DNA from 3 places in the Streptomyces marispadix genome. Region 2 is predicted to be linked to each of the others. Evidence: predicted binding sites of a transcription regulator. Region 2 holds the regulator's gene; each other region holds the start of a gene.

Region 1 (5,991 bases), 2.5 Mb from region 2:
GCGGGTGACCTTGACCGGGTCGATGACACCGGCCTTGATCAGGTCGCCGTAGTCGCCGGTGGCGGCGTTGAAGCCCTGGTTCCGGTCGAGTTCGGCGACCTTCGAGGTGATGACGTAGCCCTCGAGGCCGGCGTTCTCGGCGATCCAGCGCAGCGGCTCGACGACCGCGCGGCGCACGACGGCGACACCGGTGGCCTCGTCGTCGGTCTTGCCGAGCGAGCCCTCCAGGACCTTCGCGGAGTGCACGAGGCTGGCGCCGCCGCCGGCGACGATGCCCTCCTCCACGGCCGCGCGGGTCGCGGAGATCGCGTCCTCAAGGCGGTGCTTCTTCTCCTTGAGTTCGACCTCCGTCGCGGCGCCGACGCGGATGACGCAGACGCCGCCGGCCAGCTTGGCCAGACGCTCCTGGAGCTTCTCGCGGTCCCAGTCGGAGTCGGTGGCCTCGATCTCGCCCTTGATCTGGGCGACGCGGGCCTCGACGTCCTCACGCTTGCCGGCACCGTCGACGATCGTCGTGTCGTCCTTGGTGACGGTGACGCGGCGGGCCGTGCCGAGCACGTCCAGACCGGCCTGGTCGAGCTTGAGGCCGACCTCCTCGGCGATGACGGTGGCGCCGGTGAGCGTCGCCATGTCGCCGAGCATCGCCTTGCGGCGGTCGCCGAAGCCGGGGGCCTTCACCGCGACGGCGTTGAAGGTGCCGCGGATCTTGTTGACCACGAGGGTGGACAGCGCCTCGCCCTCGACGTCCTCGGCGATGATCAGCAGCGGCTTGGACCCGCCGGCCTGCATGATCTTCTCCAGCAGCGGCAGCAGGTCCTGGATGGAGCTGATCTTGCCCTGGTGGATCAGGATGTACGGGTCGTCGAGTACGGCCTCCATACGCTCCTGGTCGCTGACCATGTACGGCGACAGGTAGCCCTTGTCGAAGGCCATGCCCTCGGTGAAGTCGAGCTCCAGGCCGAAGGTCTGGGACTCCTCGACGGTGATGACGCCGTCCTTGCCGACCTTGTCCATCGCCTCGGCGATCAGCTCGCCGACCTGCTTGTCCTGTGCGGACAGACCGGCGACGGAGGCGATGTCCTCCTTGGAGTCGATCGGCCGGGCGTTGGCGATCAGGTCGTCGGAGACGGCCTTCACGGCGGCGTCGATGCCCTTCTTCAGGGCGGCGGGCGAGGCGCCGGCCGCCACATTGCGCAGGCCCTCGCGGACCAGCGCCTGGGCGAGCACGGTGGCGGTGGTGGTGCCGTCACCCGCGATGTCGTTGGTCTTGGTCGCCACCTCCTTCACGAGCTGCGCGCCGAGGTTCTCGTAGGGGTCCTCGACCTCGACCTCACGGGCGATGGTCACGCCGTCGTTGGTGATGGTGGGTGCGCCGAACTTCTTGTCGATGACGACGTTGCGGCCCTTGGGGCCGATGGTCACCTTCACGGTGTCGGCCAGCTTGTCGACGCCGCGCTCGAGGGCGCGGCGGGCGTCCTCGTCGAACTTCAGGATCTTCGCCATGGGAGCTTTCGAGTCCTCTCAAAACGAACCGCGCCCCGGCCCCGGTACATCTCGTAAGTGATGCGGGAGGGACCGGGGCGCGGATCAGAAGTGTCTTCCGGCTTCGGTGACTTACTTCTCGACGATCGCGAGAACGTCGCGAGCCGAGAGGACGAGGTACTCCTCGCCGCTGTACTTCACCTCGGTGCCGCCGTACTTGCTGTACAGCACGATGTCGCCGACGTTCACGTCGAGCGGCAGACGGTCGCCGTTCTCGAAGCGGCCGGGTCCGACGGCCAGGACAGTGCCCTCCTGGGGCTTCTCCTTGGCGGTGTCAGGAATGACCAGGCCCGAGGCCGTGGTCTCCTCGGCGTCGAGCGGCTGGACCACGATGCGGTCCTCAAGCGGCTTGATGGCAACCTTGCTGGCGGTCGTCACGATCCGACCTCCCCCTTCGGAGATCTCATAACGGGGTCTTATGTCTGGGGTGGCGACCTGGTAGATCCGTCGTCGCGGGTGCCGGATCTCCCCGTCGCTGTCGTTTGGCACTCGCCATGGGAGAGTGCCAGGGTCGACATTATGCCGCGGTTAGCACTCCGTCAACCAGAGTGCCAGACGCTGCGAGCCGCGCCTCCCGCCCCCGCGGCCCCGAGGCCCTGGCCGGACGGGAGAATGACCGCGTGGACCGTGAGGCGTTCGCCGCTCTGCTCGGCGACGAAGGACAGGCGCTGCTGGGGTCGTTGGAAGGCTACGAACCGGACCGCGAGCTGGCGGTGGCGACGCGGCTGCGCCGTACCCATGCGCCGGAGCTGGTCTCGGCGGCCCTCGCACAGGCCCGGCTGCGGCAGCGCGCGGCGGCGAAGTTCGGCGAAGAGGACGCGGCGCGGATGTACTTCACGCCGAACGGCCTGGAGCAGTCGACGAGGGCGAGTGTCGCCGCGTACCGGGCGGGGCGCTTCTCCGCGCTCGGCGTGCCGAGGCTGGCCGATCTGTGCTGCGGTGTCGGCGGCGACGCGATCGCGCTGGCGCGGGCGGGTGTCGATGTACTGGCCGTCGACAGCGACCCGTTGACGTGCGACGTCGTACGGGCGAACGCGGCGGCGCTCGGTGTCGGCGACCGCGTCGAGGTCCGCTGCCAGGACGTGCGCGACGCCGATGTCTCCGACTGCGACGCCCTGTTCGTGGACCCCGCGCGCCGGGGCGGCCGAGGGCGGATCTTCGATCCGGAGAGCTATTCGCCGCCGCTTTCGTGGGCGGTCGAGGCGGCACGGCGGGTCTCGCACGCGGCGCTGAAGGTGGCGCCCGGCATTCCGCACGAGGCCGTCCCGTACGACGCCGAGGCGGAGTGGATCTCGGACTCGGGCGATGTGAAGGAGGCCGTGCTCTGGTTCGGGACGTGGGACGACGCGTCGCGGCGCGGGCCGGTCGCCGGCTCCAGGGGCCAACTCCGGGGACGGCGCGCAGAGTTCACTCGTACGAGCGACGCTGCTGCCGGGCGGGCATTCACTCGCGTCGCGTGGACTGCCCGATCCGCCCGCCGGACCGGTGGGCCGATTTCTCTACGAGCCGGACGGTGCGGTCGTACGCGCGCATCTCGTCGCAGAGGTGGCGCAGGAGCTGGGCGGCAGGCTCGTCGACCCGTCGATCGCCTATGTGACGTGCGACGAGGCCAAGTCCACGCCGTATGCGACGGGTTACGAGATCACCGATGTGCTGCCCTTCCAGCTCAAGCGGCTGCGGGCGCTGCTGCGTGAGCGAGGTGTCGGCGTGGTGACCGTCAAGAAGCGCGGCTCGGCCGTGGAACCGGAGGAGCTGCGCAAGAAGCTGAAGCTCCAGGGGACGGGCGTCTGCACGCTGTTCCTCACGAGGGTCGCCGGCGCGCCGACGGTGCTGCTGGGGCAGCCGCTGGCACGGGAGGGGGCTGCCGGGGGCCGGTCGGAGGCATAGCGGGCCGGGAGTGCCGTACGCTCGGCCCGACGTGCGCTCAGACCTGCTCGAAGCGCCAGCGGTGCACGGGACGGGCGGTCAACTCCTCGGGCGGGTCCGGGAGTTCGGGAAGCTCGTCGGAGAGGCCCGCGGCCCACCAGGTGATGACCAGCACGCGGTCGCCGGGGGCGGCGTAGGTCTCGCGGCGCTGCGGCGGCCCGTCGAGCTGCCGGGCGCGGGCCCAGGAGAGCAGTTCTTCGCCGCGGCCCGCGGCCGCCTTGGCCTCCCACATCAGGGCGACGGTCATGAGGCGCTCACGAGTAGAGGTTCTCCCGGCTCAGTTCGTGCACATGATCGTGCGAGTGCGAGTGCGAGTGGCCGTGCGGGTGCTGGTCCGAAGTGCCCGGCAGATGCGGCTCGGTGACGGGAAGCGAGGAGTCCGCGGGCAGGTCCCAGTCGGACACGGTGCGGCGGCGTGCGACCATCTCGGCGCCGAGGGCCGCGACCATCGCGCCGTTGTCGGTGCACAACTTCGGCCGGGGCACGCGCAGTTCGATGCCCGCGTCGGCGCAGCGCTCCTCGGCCATGGCGCGCAGCCGCGAGTTGGCGGCCACACCGCCGCCGATCATCAGGTGGCCGACGCCCTGGTCCCTACAGGCCCGTACGGCCTTGCGCGTCAGCACATCGGTGACCGCCTCCTGGAAGGACGCGCTCACATCCCGTACGGGCACCTCCTCGCCCGCGTTGCGCTTGGCCTCGATCCAGCGGGCGACGGCGGTCTTCAGGCCCGAGAAGGAGAAGTCGTACGGAGCGTCCCGCGGTCCCGTCAGCCCGCGCGGGAAGGCGATCGCGTCCGGGTCGCCCTCACGTGCGTAGCGGTCGATGACGGGCCCGCCCGGGAAGCCGAGGCCGAGCACTCGGGCCACCTTGTCGAACGCCTCGCCCGCGGCGTCGTCGATCGTCGAGCCCAACGGGCGTACGTCGGCGGTGATATCGGGCGCGAGCAGCAGTGAGGAGTGTCCGCCGGAGACGAGCAGGGCCATGGTCGGTTCGGGCAGGGCGCCGTGTTCGAGCTGGTCGACGCAGATGTGGGACGCGAGGTGGTTGACGCCGTAGAGGGGCTTGCCGAGCGCGTACGCATACGCCTTCGCGGCGCTGACGCCGACCAGCAGGGCCCCCGCGAGGCCGGGTCCGGCGGTGACGGCGACGGCGTCGAGATCGGTGGCGGAGACGCCGGCGTCGCGCAGCGCACGCTCGATGGTGGGGACCATGGCTTCGAGATGGGCGCGGCTGGCGACCTCGGGCACGACACCGCCGAAGCGTGCGTGCTCGTCCACGCTGGAGGCGACGGCGTCGGCGAGCAGCGTGTGGCCGCGGACGATGCCGACGCCGGTCTCGTCGCAAGAGGTCTCGATGCCGAGGACGAGGGGTTCGTCAGCCATGGGTCTTCGTTCCTTGGGGAGGGTTCGTCGAGGTTGGCGAGGAGTCCGAGGAATTCACGGAGTCCGGTGGGTTTGCTGGGCCGGGGGGCGAGGGTGTGCGCGCGGCGGCCGGGTTCTCCAGCCGCATGACGAGGGCGTCGACGTTGCCCGGCTGGTAGTAGCCGCGCCGCATGCCGATCCTGGTGAAGCCGAAGCGCTCGTAGAGACGTTGCGCGGGCGCGTTGTCGACGCGCACCTCCAGCATCACCTCGTGGCAGCCGAACTCCGCGGCGGTGGCGAGGAGTTCGCCGAGCAGGCGGGCGCCGAGGCCGGCGCGGCGCCAGGACGGCAGCACGCCGATGGTCTGGATGTCCCCGGTGCCGCCGACGGCCGCGAGGCCGCCGTACCCGACGAGCGACTGGCCGCCGCCGTCGCCCGGGGCCTCGGCGACCAGATAGCGGCGGGTCGCGCCGGGACCGCGTGCGTGTGCCAGCTCGGACCAGAACAGCCCGGCCGACCAGGCGTCCTCGGGGAAGAGGACCCGCTCCAGGCCGAGCACCGGCTCCACGTCCCACCAGCGCATCTCGCGCAGCACCACCTCGGCGCCGGCTCGGTGGGCTCCCTCCGCGGCGGTACGGGTCACTTCGGCGTGACCACCTTGTAGTTGGCGGGGACGCGGGCGTCCGGGCGGCGCAGATACAGGGGCCGCGGCGGCGGGAACTCCTCGCCCTTCGCCAGCTTCTCCGCCGCGAGGCAGGCGAGCGCGGCTGCCGACTGGCCGAGCGGCGGCTCCGCGCCCGGGCCCCCTTGGTCCCCGGTCCCGCCCTCCTGCCAGGCGCCCTTGAAGACCTCCTCGTAGAGCCGGGCTCCCGCACCGATCGCGGGCAGCGCGGTGACCTCGGCGGGCAGCTCCTCGGGGCGGTCGACGGCTGGGTCGCCCACGCGGGTACGGGCGTCCGCGTACCGCGCCCAGTAGACCTCCTTGCGGCGGGCGTCCGTCGCCACGACGAAGGGGGACTCCAGGCCGGAGGCGTACGCGATCCCGTCGAGCGTGCACAGCCCCAGCACCGGGATGCCGAGGGCGGCGCCGAAGGTCTCCGCTGTGACGAGGCCGACGCGCAGCCCGGTGTACGGACCGGGGCCCGTGCCCACGATCACGCGG
Region 2 (5,991 bases):
GCCCCACCAGTCGGCTCCCGTCCAGTACAGCTCGTTGTGGCGGCAGCGGGCCGAACCGTCCGACGCGGACGCCCAGTTGGAGACCTCGTACCAGTCCATGCCCGCCGCCGTGAGCAGTTCGTCGGCGATGACATAGCGGTCCGCGTGCACGTCGTCGTCCGTAGGGGGCACCTCGCCGCGGCGGATGCGGCGGGCGAGCCGTGTGCCGTCCTCGACGATGAGGGCGTAGGCGGAGATGTGGTCCGGTCCCGCCGCGATCGCCGCCTGTAGGGATGCGCGCCAGTCGTCGTCGCTCTCGCCCGGCGTGCCGTAGATCAGATCGAGGTTGACGTGGGCGAAGCCCGCGGCGCGGGCCTGAGCCACGCAGGCCTCGGGCCGCCCGGGGGTGTGGTTGCGGTCCAGTACGCGCAGTACGTGCGGTCGTGCGCTCTGCATCCCGAAGGAGATCCGGTTGAAGCCCGCCTCGCGCAGCCGCTCCAGATAACGCCCGTCGACGGACTCGGGGTTGGCCTCCGTCGTCACCTCGGCGTCCTTCGCGAGCCCGAACTCGTCGCGTACGGCCGCGAGCATCGAGCCGAGGTCCTCGGGCGGCAGCAGCGTGGGGGTGCCGCCGCCGACGAAGACCGTGGCGGCGCTGCGCGGGTCGTCGCCGAGCACCTTGCGGGCGAGGCGGATCTCGTCGGCGAGCGTGCCCGCGTAGTTCTCCCGCGAGGCGAGCACCCCGCCGGAGCCGCGCAGCTCGTCGGAGGTGTAGGTGTTGAAGTCGCAGTAGCCGCAGCGGGTCGCGCAGTAGGGCACATGCAGATAGAAGCCGAGCGGGCGCGAGTCACGGCCCGTGAGGGCGTCGGGCGGCAGCGAGCCGCTTTCGGGCACGGGATCGCCGTCGGGCAGTGCGGAGGGCATGCGTCCCATTGTCCGCGATGCGGGACGTCACCCCCTGGGGCGCCCTACGAGAACCCCACCGTCACATGGTCGATGAGCTGTTCCACCCGGCCCAGCAGCTCCGGCTCCAGATCCCGGTAGTCGCGTACGCGGCCCAGGATCCGCTGCCATGCCGCGCCGGTGTTCTCCGGCCAGCCCAGCGCCCGGCACACGCCCGTCTTCCAGTCCTGGCCGTGCGGCACCCGCGGCCAGGCGGCGATCCCCACCGACGAGGGCTTCACGGCCTCCCAGACGTCGACGTAGGGATGGCCGACGACCAGCACGTGCTCATCGGTGACCTCGGCCGCGATACGGGACTCCTTCGAACCCGGCACCAGATGGTCGACGAGCACCCCGAGCCGGGCGTCCGGGCCGGGACGGAAGTCCGCGACGACGGCGGGCAGGTCGTCCACGCCCTCCAGATACTCCACGACCACGCCCTCGACGCGCAGATCGTCGCCCCAGACCTTCTCCACGAGTTCGGCGTCATGGCGGCCCTCCACATAGATGCGGCCCGCGCGTGCCACCCGCGCCCTCGCTCCCGGGACGGCGATGGAACCGGAAGCCGTCCGCTGCGGCGCCGCCCCGCTCGCCGCACCGGCCGCCCCCTGCGAGGGCCGTACGAGCGTGACCGTCCTCCCCTCCAGCAGGAAACCGCCCGGCCCCATGGGGAAGACGCGGTGCTTGCCGAACCGGTCCTCCAGGGTGACCGTGGGGCCCTCCGCGGTCTTCTCCGTACGGATGACGGCCCCGCAGAAGCCGGTGGTGATCTCCTCCACCACCAGATCGGGGTCGGCGGGCACCTCGGGCACCGGCCGCCGCCGCTTCCACGGCGGGGTCAGATCGGGGTCGTAAGAGCGGCTGCGCATGGCGGCATTCTTCACGACCCTCCGAACCGGCGTGCCAGGACGTCCCGTTGGGCACGTACGAAGTCCGCACCGACGACGGCCCCGTGGCCCGGCACATACAGCGCGTCCTCGCCGCCGAGCGCCAGCAGCCGGTCCAGTGCGCCCGGCCAGTGCGACGGGCTCGCGTCCGGGCCCGCCTGCGGCTCCCCCGACTCCTCGACGAGATCGCCGCAGAAGACGACCCGCCTCCGCACGGCCGTGCCCGCGCCGCCCCCGCCGATACGGTCCTCACGTTCTTCACGGTCCTCGCCCGCACGGCCCTCGTCGACGTCGACGATCACGGCCATGTCGTAGGGGCTGTGCGCCGGGCCCATGTTCACCAGCCGCACCGTGCGCTCGCCGGACGCCGCCGTGAGCCGCCCGGTCACGCCGTGGTGCGGCGGCACGAGCCGCGCCGACGCCTCCGCCGCCGGGCCTTTGGCCATCCCGTGCCGCACCGCGTCCAGCCGCAACTCCTCGCGCCCGTCCCCGAGATGACCGGCCAGGCCCTCCGCCCCGTACACCTCGGCGCCGTCGAAGGCAGCGGTGCCGAGTACATGGTCGAAGTGGGAGTGGGTGAGTGCGACATGTGTCACGGGGCGCCCGAAGAGGGCCGCCAGATCGTCGCGGACACGGGCGCCTTCCGCGACGCCCGAACCGGTGTCGACGACCAGCACCCCGGTCCCGATGTCGACCCCGCCCACCGTGGCGTCCCAGCGGGGCAGCCTGCGCCGCGTGATGCCGGGCGCCAACTCCTCCCACCGGTCCCCGCCGTCTCCCTCACCGAGCACCTCTTCGTGTGCTTCCCCGTGTACGTCCCCGCTCCCGGCCATGCGAAGACGTTACTGGGACGTACCGCCGCATCGCGCCCCCGCGATACCGTCGGTACCTACGGCTCTTGCCCACGCCACGGCAACCGGCCGTACACTTAGCCGGAGGTTCTGGCACTCCATCGGCGAGAGTGCCAGGGAGTCGGGACGACGGGGACGACGGGGAAGTCACAGTCGCCGGCGCCCCCTTGAAGCAGTCGCAGACACGGGCAGCCGAAGCCGGACGGGAGGTGCGCGATGCTGAGTGAACGCAGACTCGAAGTGCTGCGCGCGATCGTCCAGGACTACGTGGGCACCGAGGAGCCCGTCGGCTCCAAGGCGCTCACGGAGCGGCACAACCTCCAGGTCTCCCCGGCCACGGTGCGCAACGACATGGCCGCGCTGGAGGACGAGGGCTATATCGCGCAGCCGCACACCAGCGCCGGGCGCATCCCCACCGACAAGGGCTACCGCCTCTTCGTGGACAAGCTGGCGGGCGTCAAGCCGCTGTCGCCCCCCGAGCGCCGCGCGATCCAGAACTTCCTGGAGGGCGCGGTCGACCTGGACGACGTCGTGGGGCGCACGGTGCGGCTGCTGGCGCAGCTCACCCGCCAGGTCGCCGTCGTGCAGTACCCCTCGCTGACGCGGTCGACGGTGCGCCACGTGGAGCTGCTCTCCCTCGCGCCCGCCCGTCTGATGCTGGTGCTGATCACCGACACCGGGCGGGTCGAGCAGCGGCTGATCGACTGCCAGTCGCCCATCGGGGACTCCGCGCTGGCCGATCTGCGCGCCCGGCTCAACAGCCGTGTGGTGGGCGAGCGCTTCACCGAGGTGCCCTCGCTCGTGCAGGACCTGCCGGACGCCTTCGAGGGCGACGACCGCGGCACGGTCTCGACGGTGCTGGCCACCCTGCTGGAGACCCTCGTCGAGGAGACCGAGGAGCGCCTGATCATCGGCGGCACCTCCAACCTCACCCGCTTCGGGCACGACTTCCCGCTCACCATCCGCCCCGTGCTGGAGGCGCTGGAGGAGCAGGTCGTGCTGCTGAAGCTGCTCGGGGAAGCGAAGGACCCCGGCATGACCGTACGGATCGGGCATGAGAACGCCCACGAAGGACTGAGTTCCACATCGGTGGTTTCGGTCGGCTACGGTTCGGGCGACGAAGCAGTCGCCAAGCTCGGCGTGGTCGGACCGACCCGCATGGACTACCCCGGAACGATGGGAGCGGTACGCGCAGTGGCACGGTACGTCGGACAGATCCTCGCGGAGTCGTAAGTGGCGACGGACTACTACGCGGTCCTCGGCGTGCAGCGCGACGCCTCGCAGGACGACATCAAGAAGGCCTTCCGCAGGCTTGCGCGCGAGCTGCACCCTGACGTCAACCCCGACCCGAAGACGCAGGAGCGGTTCAAGGAGATCAACACCGCCTACGAGATCCTCTCCGACCCGCAGAAGAAGCAGGTCTACGACCTCGGCGGCGACCCGGCGGCCGGTGCCGCGGGCGGAGGCGGCGGCTTCGGCGGCGCGGGCGGCTTCGGCAACTTCTCCGACATCATGGACGCCTTCTTCGGCACCGCCTCGCAGCGCGGGCCGAGGTCCCGTACGCGCCGCGGCCAGGACGCCATGATCCGGCTCGACATCGAGCTGAACGAGTCCGCGTTCGGCACGACCAAGGACATCCAGGTCGACACGGCCATCGTCTGCAACACCTGCAACGGCGAGGGCGCAGCCCCCGGCACCTCCGCGCAGACCTGCGACATGTGCCGCGGCAGGGGAGAGGTCTCCCAGGTCACGCGCTCCTTCCTGGGGCAGGTCATGACGTCGCGGCCCTGCCCGCAGTGCCAGGGCTTCGGCACGGTCGTGCCCACGCCCTGCCCGGAGTGCGCGGGCGACGGACGCGTCCGCTCCCGCCGCAGCCTCACGGTGAAGATCCCCGCCGGCGTCGACAACGGCACCCGCATCCAGCTCGCGGGAGAGGGCGAGGTCGGCCCGGGAGGCGGCCCCGCCGGCGATCTCTACGTCGAGATCCACGAGACGGCGCACCCCGTCTTCCAGCGCCGCGGCGACGATCTGCACTGCACGGTCACGATCCCGATGACGGCCGCCGCCCTCGGCACGAAGGTGCCGCTGGAGACCCTGGACGGCATGGAGGAGGTCGACATCAGACCCGGGACCCAGTCCGGGCAGTCGATCCCGCTGCACGAGCGCGGCGTCACGCATCTGCGGGGCGGCGGGCGCGGCCAGTTGATCGTCCACGTAGAGGTGACGACACCGTCGAATCTGGAGCCGGAGCAGGAGGAGTTGCTGCGGCGGCTGGCGGAGATGCGGGGCGAGGAGCGGCCGACGGGCCAGTTCCAGCCCGGTCAGCAGGGGCTGTTCTCCCGGCTGAAGGACGCGTTCAACGGGCGCTGAGACGACGGGCGTCGACCGGGGCCGCCGATTCACACGCCGCTGGTCCCGATCGACGGGGCCGCTCCACCGGACGACCCGGCCCACCGGATGACCCGGCCACCGGGCCCGTCACCGAACCCGCACCGAACCGGCACCGGAATCACCCGAGTCGCCGGGTCCGGCGGGGCCTTTGGCTCAACGGCCTTGCGGGGCCGAGGAGTTCACGGCACCGGCAGTCGTACCGGCGGTACCCGCACTCGTACCCTCAGCCGTACTTCCCGCGCTCGTACTCGCCGGGCCGCTGCCGCACCGGCCCCCGGCCGGTCGAACGGATGCCGGTCGACCGGTGCCGGTCGAACGGATGCAGAGCCCATCGAGTCCGTGACATCCGTCATGTCCTTCGATCCGCTCTCCTGACCCCGTCCGTCCCGGTCCCGTCCGCCCCAGAGCCGGTCCGGACCCTGGCGCCCGTACGCCGCGTGACAGGATGTGCACATGCCCTCGTCGCCGATCCCGCTCCCCGAACTGACGGAGCACCCGATTGTGCAGGCCCCCATGGCGGGCGGGCCTTCGTGCCCGGAGCTGGCCGGTGCCGTGAGCGAAGCGGGCGGCCTGGGCTTCCTCGCCGCGGGCTACAAGACGCCCGAGGCGATGTACGAGGAGATCAAGCGGCTGCGTGGCCAGACCCAACGCCCCTTCGGCGTCAATCTGTTCATGCCGCAGCCTGACAACGCCGACTCCGGCGCCGTGGAGCGCTACCGCGCCCAGCTCGCGGGCGAGGCGATGTGGTACGAGACGGAGCTGGGCGAGACCGACCACACCACCGACGACGCCTACGAGGCCAAGCTCGCCATACTCTTCGACGATCCCGTGCCGCTTGTGTCGTTCACCTTCGGATGCCCGACCCGGCATGTGCTGGAGCGGTTCACCAAGCGCGGCACACTCACCGTCGTCACCGTCACCTCCGTCTCCGAGGCGCTGCT
Region 3 (5,991 bases), 1.1 Mb from region 2:
CGCACTCGGGGTGGCGCTCGGGGCCCAACTGCTCTATCTGGCCTGCCGCTTCCGCTGGACGTTCGGCGCCTCCGCGGTGCTCGCGCTCGCCCATGACGCGGTGATCCTCGTCGGCGCCTTCGCCTGGCTGGGCAAGCCCGTGGACGGCGTCTTCCTCGCGGCGCTGCTGACCGTCATCGGCTACTCGGTCAACGACTCCGTCGTCATCTTCGACAGGGTCCGCTCCGAGTGGCGCGGCGAGGGCCATACGAAGGCGCACGGCGACGCGCGGGGCGGACGCCGCGGACGGAGGAAGTCCTTCCGCGACGTCGTCAACACCGCGGTCGTCCAGACCGTGCCGCGCACCCTCAACACGGGCATGGGCGCGCTGTTCATCATCGCGGCGCTCACACTGCTGGGCGGCGACTCGCTCGGCGACTTCGCGCTCGCCCTGCTCGTGGGCATCGCGGTGGGCTCGTACTCGTCGCTGTTCGTGGGCGCGCCCCTCGCCGTCGAGTTGGAGGCCCGTACGGGTACGCCGCCCCGCACGGCCCGGGGTCCCGCACCGCAGAAGCGCACGAAGCCCAGCACACGCCGCTCCCCGAACGACAACGGAGCCCGCGTGTAGGGAGGCCGGACAAAGGCCCGCCGACCGGATCGGCCTGATGAGGCCCTGCCGGACGGAACCCGCCCGAGCGGAGACCGCCCGACGTGAACCTCCGGGCGTGAACCGTCCTCGAAAACGGGGTTCAACGAATCCGAACCTCAACGGGCCCCCGGTGCGGGGCACTTGCCCCGCACGCACGCCGAGGGCGGCACCCCTTCCGGGATGCCGCCCTCGGTCCGTGTCCGCGCCGGGAGGCTGCGTATGGCTTTCCGACCCTCAGGTCAGAAGTCCATGCCGCCACCCATGCCGCCGGTCGGGTCGCCGCCGCCGGCAGCAGCCTTCTCCGGCTTGTCGGCGATGACGGCCTCCGTCGTCAGGAACAGTGCCGCGATCGAGGCGGCGTTCTGAAGTGCGGAACGGGTCACCTTGGCCGGGTCGTTGATGCCTTCGGCGAGCATGTCGACGTACTCGCCGGTGGCGGCGTTGAGGCCGTGGCCCGGCTTGAGGTTGCGCACCTTCTCCGTCACGACGCCGCCCTCGAGACCGGCGTTGACCGCGATCTGCTTGAGCGGTGCCTCCAGGGCGAGCTTGACGGCCTGCGCGCCGGTCGCCTCGTCGCCTTCCAGCTCCAGCTTCTCGAAGACGCTGGACGCCTGGAGCAGAGCGACGCCGCCACCGGCGACGATGCCCTCCTCGACGGCTGCCTTGGCGTTGCGCACCGCGTCCTCGATGCGGTGCTTGCGCTCCTTCAGCTCCACCTCGGTGGCGGCACCGGCCTTGATGACGGCGACGCCGCCGGCCAGCTTCGCCAGACGCTCCTGGAGCTTCTCGCGGTCGTAGTCCGAGTCGGAGTTGTCGATCTCGGCACGGATCTGCGCGACGCGGCCGGCGACCTGGTCGCTCTCGCCCGCACCGTCGACGATCGTCGTCTCGTCCTTGGTGATGACGACCTTGCGTGCGCGGCCCAGCAGCTCCAGACCGGCGTTCTCCAGCTTGAGGCCGACCTCCTCGGAGATGACCGTGCCGCCGGTGAGGATCGCGATGTCGCCGAGCATCGCCTTGCGGCGGTCGCCGAAGCCCGGAGCCTTGACGGCCACGGACTTGAAGGTGCCGCGGATCTTGTTGACGACGAGCGTGGAGAGAGCCTCGCCCTCGACGTCCTCCGCGATGATCAGCAGCGGCTTGCCCGACTGCATGACCTTCTCCAGCAGCGGAAGGAGGTCCTTCACGTTGCTGACCTTGGAGTTGACGATGAGGATGTACGGGTCCTCCAGCTCCGCCTCCATCCGCTCCATGTCGGTGGCGAAGTACGCGGAGATGTAGCCCTTGTCGAAGCGCATGCCCTCGGTGAGCTCGAGCTCGAGACCGAAGGTCTGCGACTCCTCGACGGTGATGACGCCTTCCTTGCCGACCTTGTCCATCGCCTCGGCGATCAGCTCGCCGATCTGCGGGTCGCCGGCGGAGATGGAGGCCGTGGAGGCGATCTGCTCCTTGGTCTCCACGTCCTTGGCCTGCTCCAGCAGGGCGGCGGAGACGGCCTCGGTGGCCCGCTCGATGCCGCGCTTGAGGGCCATCGGGTTGGCGCCGGCGGCTACGTTGCGCAGGCCCTCCCGTACGAGCGCCTGGGCGAGGACGGTCGCGGTCGTCGTGCCGTCACCGGCGACGTCGTCCGTCTTCTTGGCGACCTCCTTGACCAGTTCGGCGCCGATCTTCTCGTACTCGCCTTCGAGTTCGATCTCCTTGGCGATGGAGACGCCGTCGTTGGTGATCGTGGGGGCGCCCCACTTCTTCTCCAGCACGACGTTACGGCCCTTGGGGCCGAGCGTGACCTTGACGGCGTCAGCGAGCTGGTTCATCCCGCGCTCGAGGCCGCGCCGCGCCTCCTCGTCGAACGCGATGATCTTGGCCATGTGAAGTGGTCCCTCCCGGACTGGGGATCCCCCTGCACAACCAGGGGACGGGGTACAACCGGACCGCGCTGGCGCCCGCGACGGACGGCCCGAGCCGCGTGGTTCCTTGCTCCACCCGGCGAACGAGCCTCACCGACCCGGTCCTTGACTGTCACTCTCACTCGTAGAGTGCTAACGCAATGATTAGCACTCGACCCCTGCGAGTGCAAGCGCACCCAGGACATCACACGGGGCCGGGACGTACGCAAGCGCGCGGCACGCGCCGTGCGCGCCGGGCGGCACGAAACCGACGGGCGGCCTCCGGCCGGCGCGCGGGCCGACCCCTCCGGACAGCACCGAGGGGCCGCACTCCCTCATGGAGTGCGGCCCCTCGTACGGCTGTTGTTACGGCTGTTGCAGCTCTGCGCAGTGTTGCGGGTGCTCAGGCAGTCACACGGACCATGTCCGCCTGCGGCCCCTTCTGACCCTGCGAGATCTCGAACTCGACCCGCTGTCCTTCGTCCAGGGTGCGGTAGCCGTCCATCTGAATCGCGCTGTAGTGGACGAATACGTCTGCACCACCGTCGACCGCGATGAAGCCGTATCCCTTCTCCGCGTTGAACCACTTGACGGTGCCCTGAGCCATCCCTAACTCCCCTATTACTGGCCCTTGCACGAGCCCGCACTTCACGAACCCGGGTCAGACCTCACCTCCGGCGCCGCACCGCAGACATGCGGGGGCGAACCGCCGGAACGCGTCGACCGCGGCTGAATGTATCTGCACGGACGCCCTCTGCAACAGGTCACGAGGACGAGAATTCTGAGCGCCGACCGATGCCTCAAAAACCCGCAATCCCCGATCAAGCGGGGCAATCATGGCCGGGCATAGCGTGCCAACACGACAATTCACGCCTCGATTTCAGGCACAACTTGTCGCGTTCTCATATGCTCCCGGCACGTGCCGGGTGAGTCACTGGGGTGGGATTCTGCGTAACCCTATCGCGTCCCCACACGCGGAACCGCCCCCTCCGCTTCGTTCACGTGTTCCCAGAGGAGGCGGTTCGACGGTAAGCGATCGGCGCCGGGCGCAAGGGGCCTTCACCGACCTCTCACGAGACCTCAGCAGGGCCGAGACCTCATCAACCCCCGGCCACCGCGGGGATGATGGAGACACCGGCACCGTCCGGCGTCGGGGTCTCCAGGCCCTGCTCGAAGCGGACGTCGTCGTCGTTCACGTAGACGTTGACGAAGCGGCGCAGCTTGCCCGCGTCGTCCAGCACGCGGGCGCCGATGCCCGTGTGGTTGCGCTCCAGGTCGGCCAGCACCTCGGAGAGGGTCGCGCCCTCGGCGCTCACCTCCGCCTGCCCGCCGGTGTAGGTACGCAGGATCGTCGGGATACGGACGTTCACGCTCATGATGCGAGACCAGCCTCTCGGAAGGAGTCCAGGTTGGGACGGATGACGGCGGTCGGACCGGTGGTGGGTGCCACCGCGTCCAGGGTCTTGAGGCCGTCGCCCGTGTTGAGGACGACGGTCGTGAGGGCCGGGTCGAGCCTGCCCTCCTCGATCAGCTTCTTCGTGACGCCCACGGTGACGCCTCCCGCGGTCTCGGCGAAGATGCCCTCGGTCCGCGCGAGCAGCTTGATCGCGTCGACGATCCGCGGGTCGTCGACATCCTCCACCGCGCCGCCCGTACGGCGTGCGATGTCCAGAACGTACGGGCCGTCGGCGGGGTTTCCGATGGCGAGCGACTTGGCGATGGTGTCGGGGCGCACAGGCCGTACGACGTCGTGCCCGTCCTTGAAGGCGCGGGAGACCGGGGAGCATCCCTCCGCCTGTGCGCCGAAGATCCGGTAGGGCCTGTCCTCGACCAGGCCGAGGGCGATCAGCTCCTTCAGGCCCTTGTCGATCTTCGTGAGCTGCGAGCCGGAGGCGATGGGGACGACGAGCTGGTCCGGGAGGCGCCAGCCGAGCTGTTCGCAGATCTCGTACGCGAGGGTCTTTGAGCCCTCCGCGTAGTACGGGCGGAGGTTGACGTTGACGAAGCCCCAGCCCTCGCCGGCGGGGTCGCCGATCAGCTCGGAGCAGAAACGGTTCACGTCGTCGTAGTTGCCCTCGATGCCGACGAGTTCGCCGCCGTAGACGGCCGCCATGACGACCTTGCCCTGCTCCAGGTCGTGCGGGATGAAGACGCACGAGCGCAGGCCCGCGCGGGCGGCGGCGGCGCCGACCGCGCCCGCGAGGTTGCCCGTCGAGGAGCAGGAGAGGGTGGTGAAGCCGAAGGCGCGTGCGGCCTCGACGGCGATGGCGACGACGCGGTCCTTGAAGGAGTGCGTCGGGTTGCCGGAGTCGTCCTTGATGTGCAGGGAGCCGGTGACGCCGAGTTCACGGGCGAGCCGGTCCGCCCTTACGAGCTTGGTGAAGCCGGGGTTGGTGTTGGGCTTCGCCGCCACGTCCTCGGGGACGGGCAGCAGCGGTGCGTACCGCCAGATGTTGTCGGGACCCGCCTCGATGCGCTTGCGCAGCCCCTCCGTGTCGCCGCCGGGGAAGTCGTACGCGATCTCCAGCGGCCCGAAACACGCCTCGCAGGCGAAGACCGGGCCGAGTGGGGTGCGCTCGCCGCACTCGCGGCAGGAGAGCGCGGCGGCGGGGCCGAGCGAGACCCCCACGGTGTCGGCGGGAGTGCCGGCGGCAGCTTGAACAGCCATGATTCGGCGAGGCCCTTTCTCCTCATCTTCCCCGTGACGTATCTCGCCACGAGCCGGAATTGGCACCTTCCCGAGCCGGGAGCCTCGCGATGTCATGTCGCTGGTACGAGACCGGCTGGAGGGTTGCCGGGGCTTCAACGGGCCGTTCCCTCTGCCCCTCTGGATGAGCGGTGTGAAGTTGTCACGCGGCGGCGCCGAGGCACCGGGCCGGACCCGGCATGCGCTCGCCGTCGGCGTTGTTCAAGACTGTAACCGACAGGCCTGTACGGCGAGACAGGCGTCCGAACCGCGAGATGGATCACAGGGAGTGGCCGCGTGCTGGAGGAAGTCGAGCGGTGGCTGGAGCGGCGATCGTACTCGTGCGGCGACCGTCCGCTGCCGCGGCTGCTGGCGGCCAAGCGGGCCACGGGCTCCCGTGTCAGCGTCGTGCTGCCCGCGCTGAACGAGGAGCGGACCGTCGGCCGGATCGTGTCGGTGATCCGGCATGAGCTGATGGCGCGGGATGCGACGAACCTCACGCCGACGAACCTCACGCCGACGAACCTCACGCCGACGGACCGCAAGCCGACGGACCGCGAACTGACCTGCCCCGAACTGACGGGCCGCGCGCCGGCGGACGCCGGGGCGCACGCGCTCGTCGACGAGCTGGTGGTGCTGGACTCCGGCTCGACGGACCGTACGGCCGCGGTCGCCGCCGCGGCAGGCGCCAGAGTCGTACACCGCGACGAGGTGCTGCCGAGGCTCCCGGCGCTGCCCGGCAAGGGCGAGGTGCTGTGGCGTTCGCTGCTGGCGACGAGCGGCGACGTCGT

What was found. The regulator HrcA, encoded in region 2, represses chaperone genes, less so after heat shock. The targets are predictions, from matches to a motif close to TTNGCACTCNGNNNNNCNGAGTGCNAA.
Region 1: a site for HrcA is predicted at 2,071-2,097, ahead of groES (co-chaperone GroES). Genes of this name have one in related genera too.
Region 3: a site for HrcA is predicted at 2,645-2,671, ahead of groL (chaperonin GroEL). Genes of this name have one in related genera too.

What each region holds. Positions count from the first base shown of each region.
Region 1 is NZ_JAKWJU010000002.1:4,146,110-4,152,100, reverse strand. Features, by position in the region: gene groL (chaperonin GroEL) at 1-1,503, opposite strand, end outside; gene groES (co-chaperone GroES) at 1,615-1,923, opposite strand; partial or broken gene MMA15_RS17500 (class I SAM-dependent methyltransferase) at 2,163-3,429, shown strand; gene MMA15_RS17495 (hypothetical protein) at 3,467-3,715, opposite strand; gene tsaD (tRNA (adenosine(37)-N6)-threonylcarbamoyltransferase complex transferase subunit TsaD) at 3,723-4,850, opposite strand; gene rimI (ribosomal protein S18-alanine N-acetyltransferase) at 4,843-5,412, opposite strand; gene tsaB (tRNA (adenosine(37)-N6)-threonylcarbamoyltransferase complex dimerization subunit type 1 TsaB) at 5,469-5,991, opposite strand, start outside.
Region 2 is NZ_JAKWJU010000002.1:1,688,741-1,694,731, reverse strand. Features, by position in the region: gene hemW (radical SAM family heme chaperone HemW) at 1-903, opposite strand, end outside; gene MMA15_RS07290 (DUF3097 domain-containing protein) at 948-1,790, opposite strand; gene MMA15_RS07285 (MBL fold metallo-hydrolase) at 1,802-2,641, opposite strand; gene hrcA (heat-inducible transcriptional repressor HrcA) at 2,876-3,892, shown strand; gene dnaJ (molecular chaperone DnaJ) at 3,893-5,029, shown strand; gene MMA15_RS07270 (nitronate monooxygenase) at 5,504-5,991, shown strand, end outside.
Region 3 is NZ_JAKWJU010000002.1:2,781,877-2,787,867, forward strand. Features, by position in the region: gene secD (protein translocase subunit SecD) at 1-607, shown strand, start outside; gene groL (chaperonin GroEL) at 868-2,496, opposite strand; gene MMA15_RS11505 (cold-shock protein) at 2,918-3,121, opposite strand; gene MMA15_RS11510 (MoaD/ThiS family protein) at 3,615-3,890, opposite strand; gene thrC (threonine synthase) at 3,887-5,182, opposite strand; SAM riboswitch class I at 5,202-5,352, opposite strand; gene MMA15_RS11520 (glucosyl-3-phosphoglycerate synthase) at 5,498-5,991, shown strand, end outside.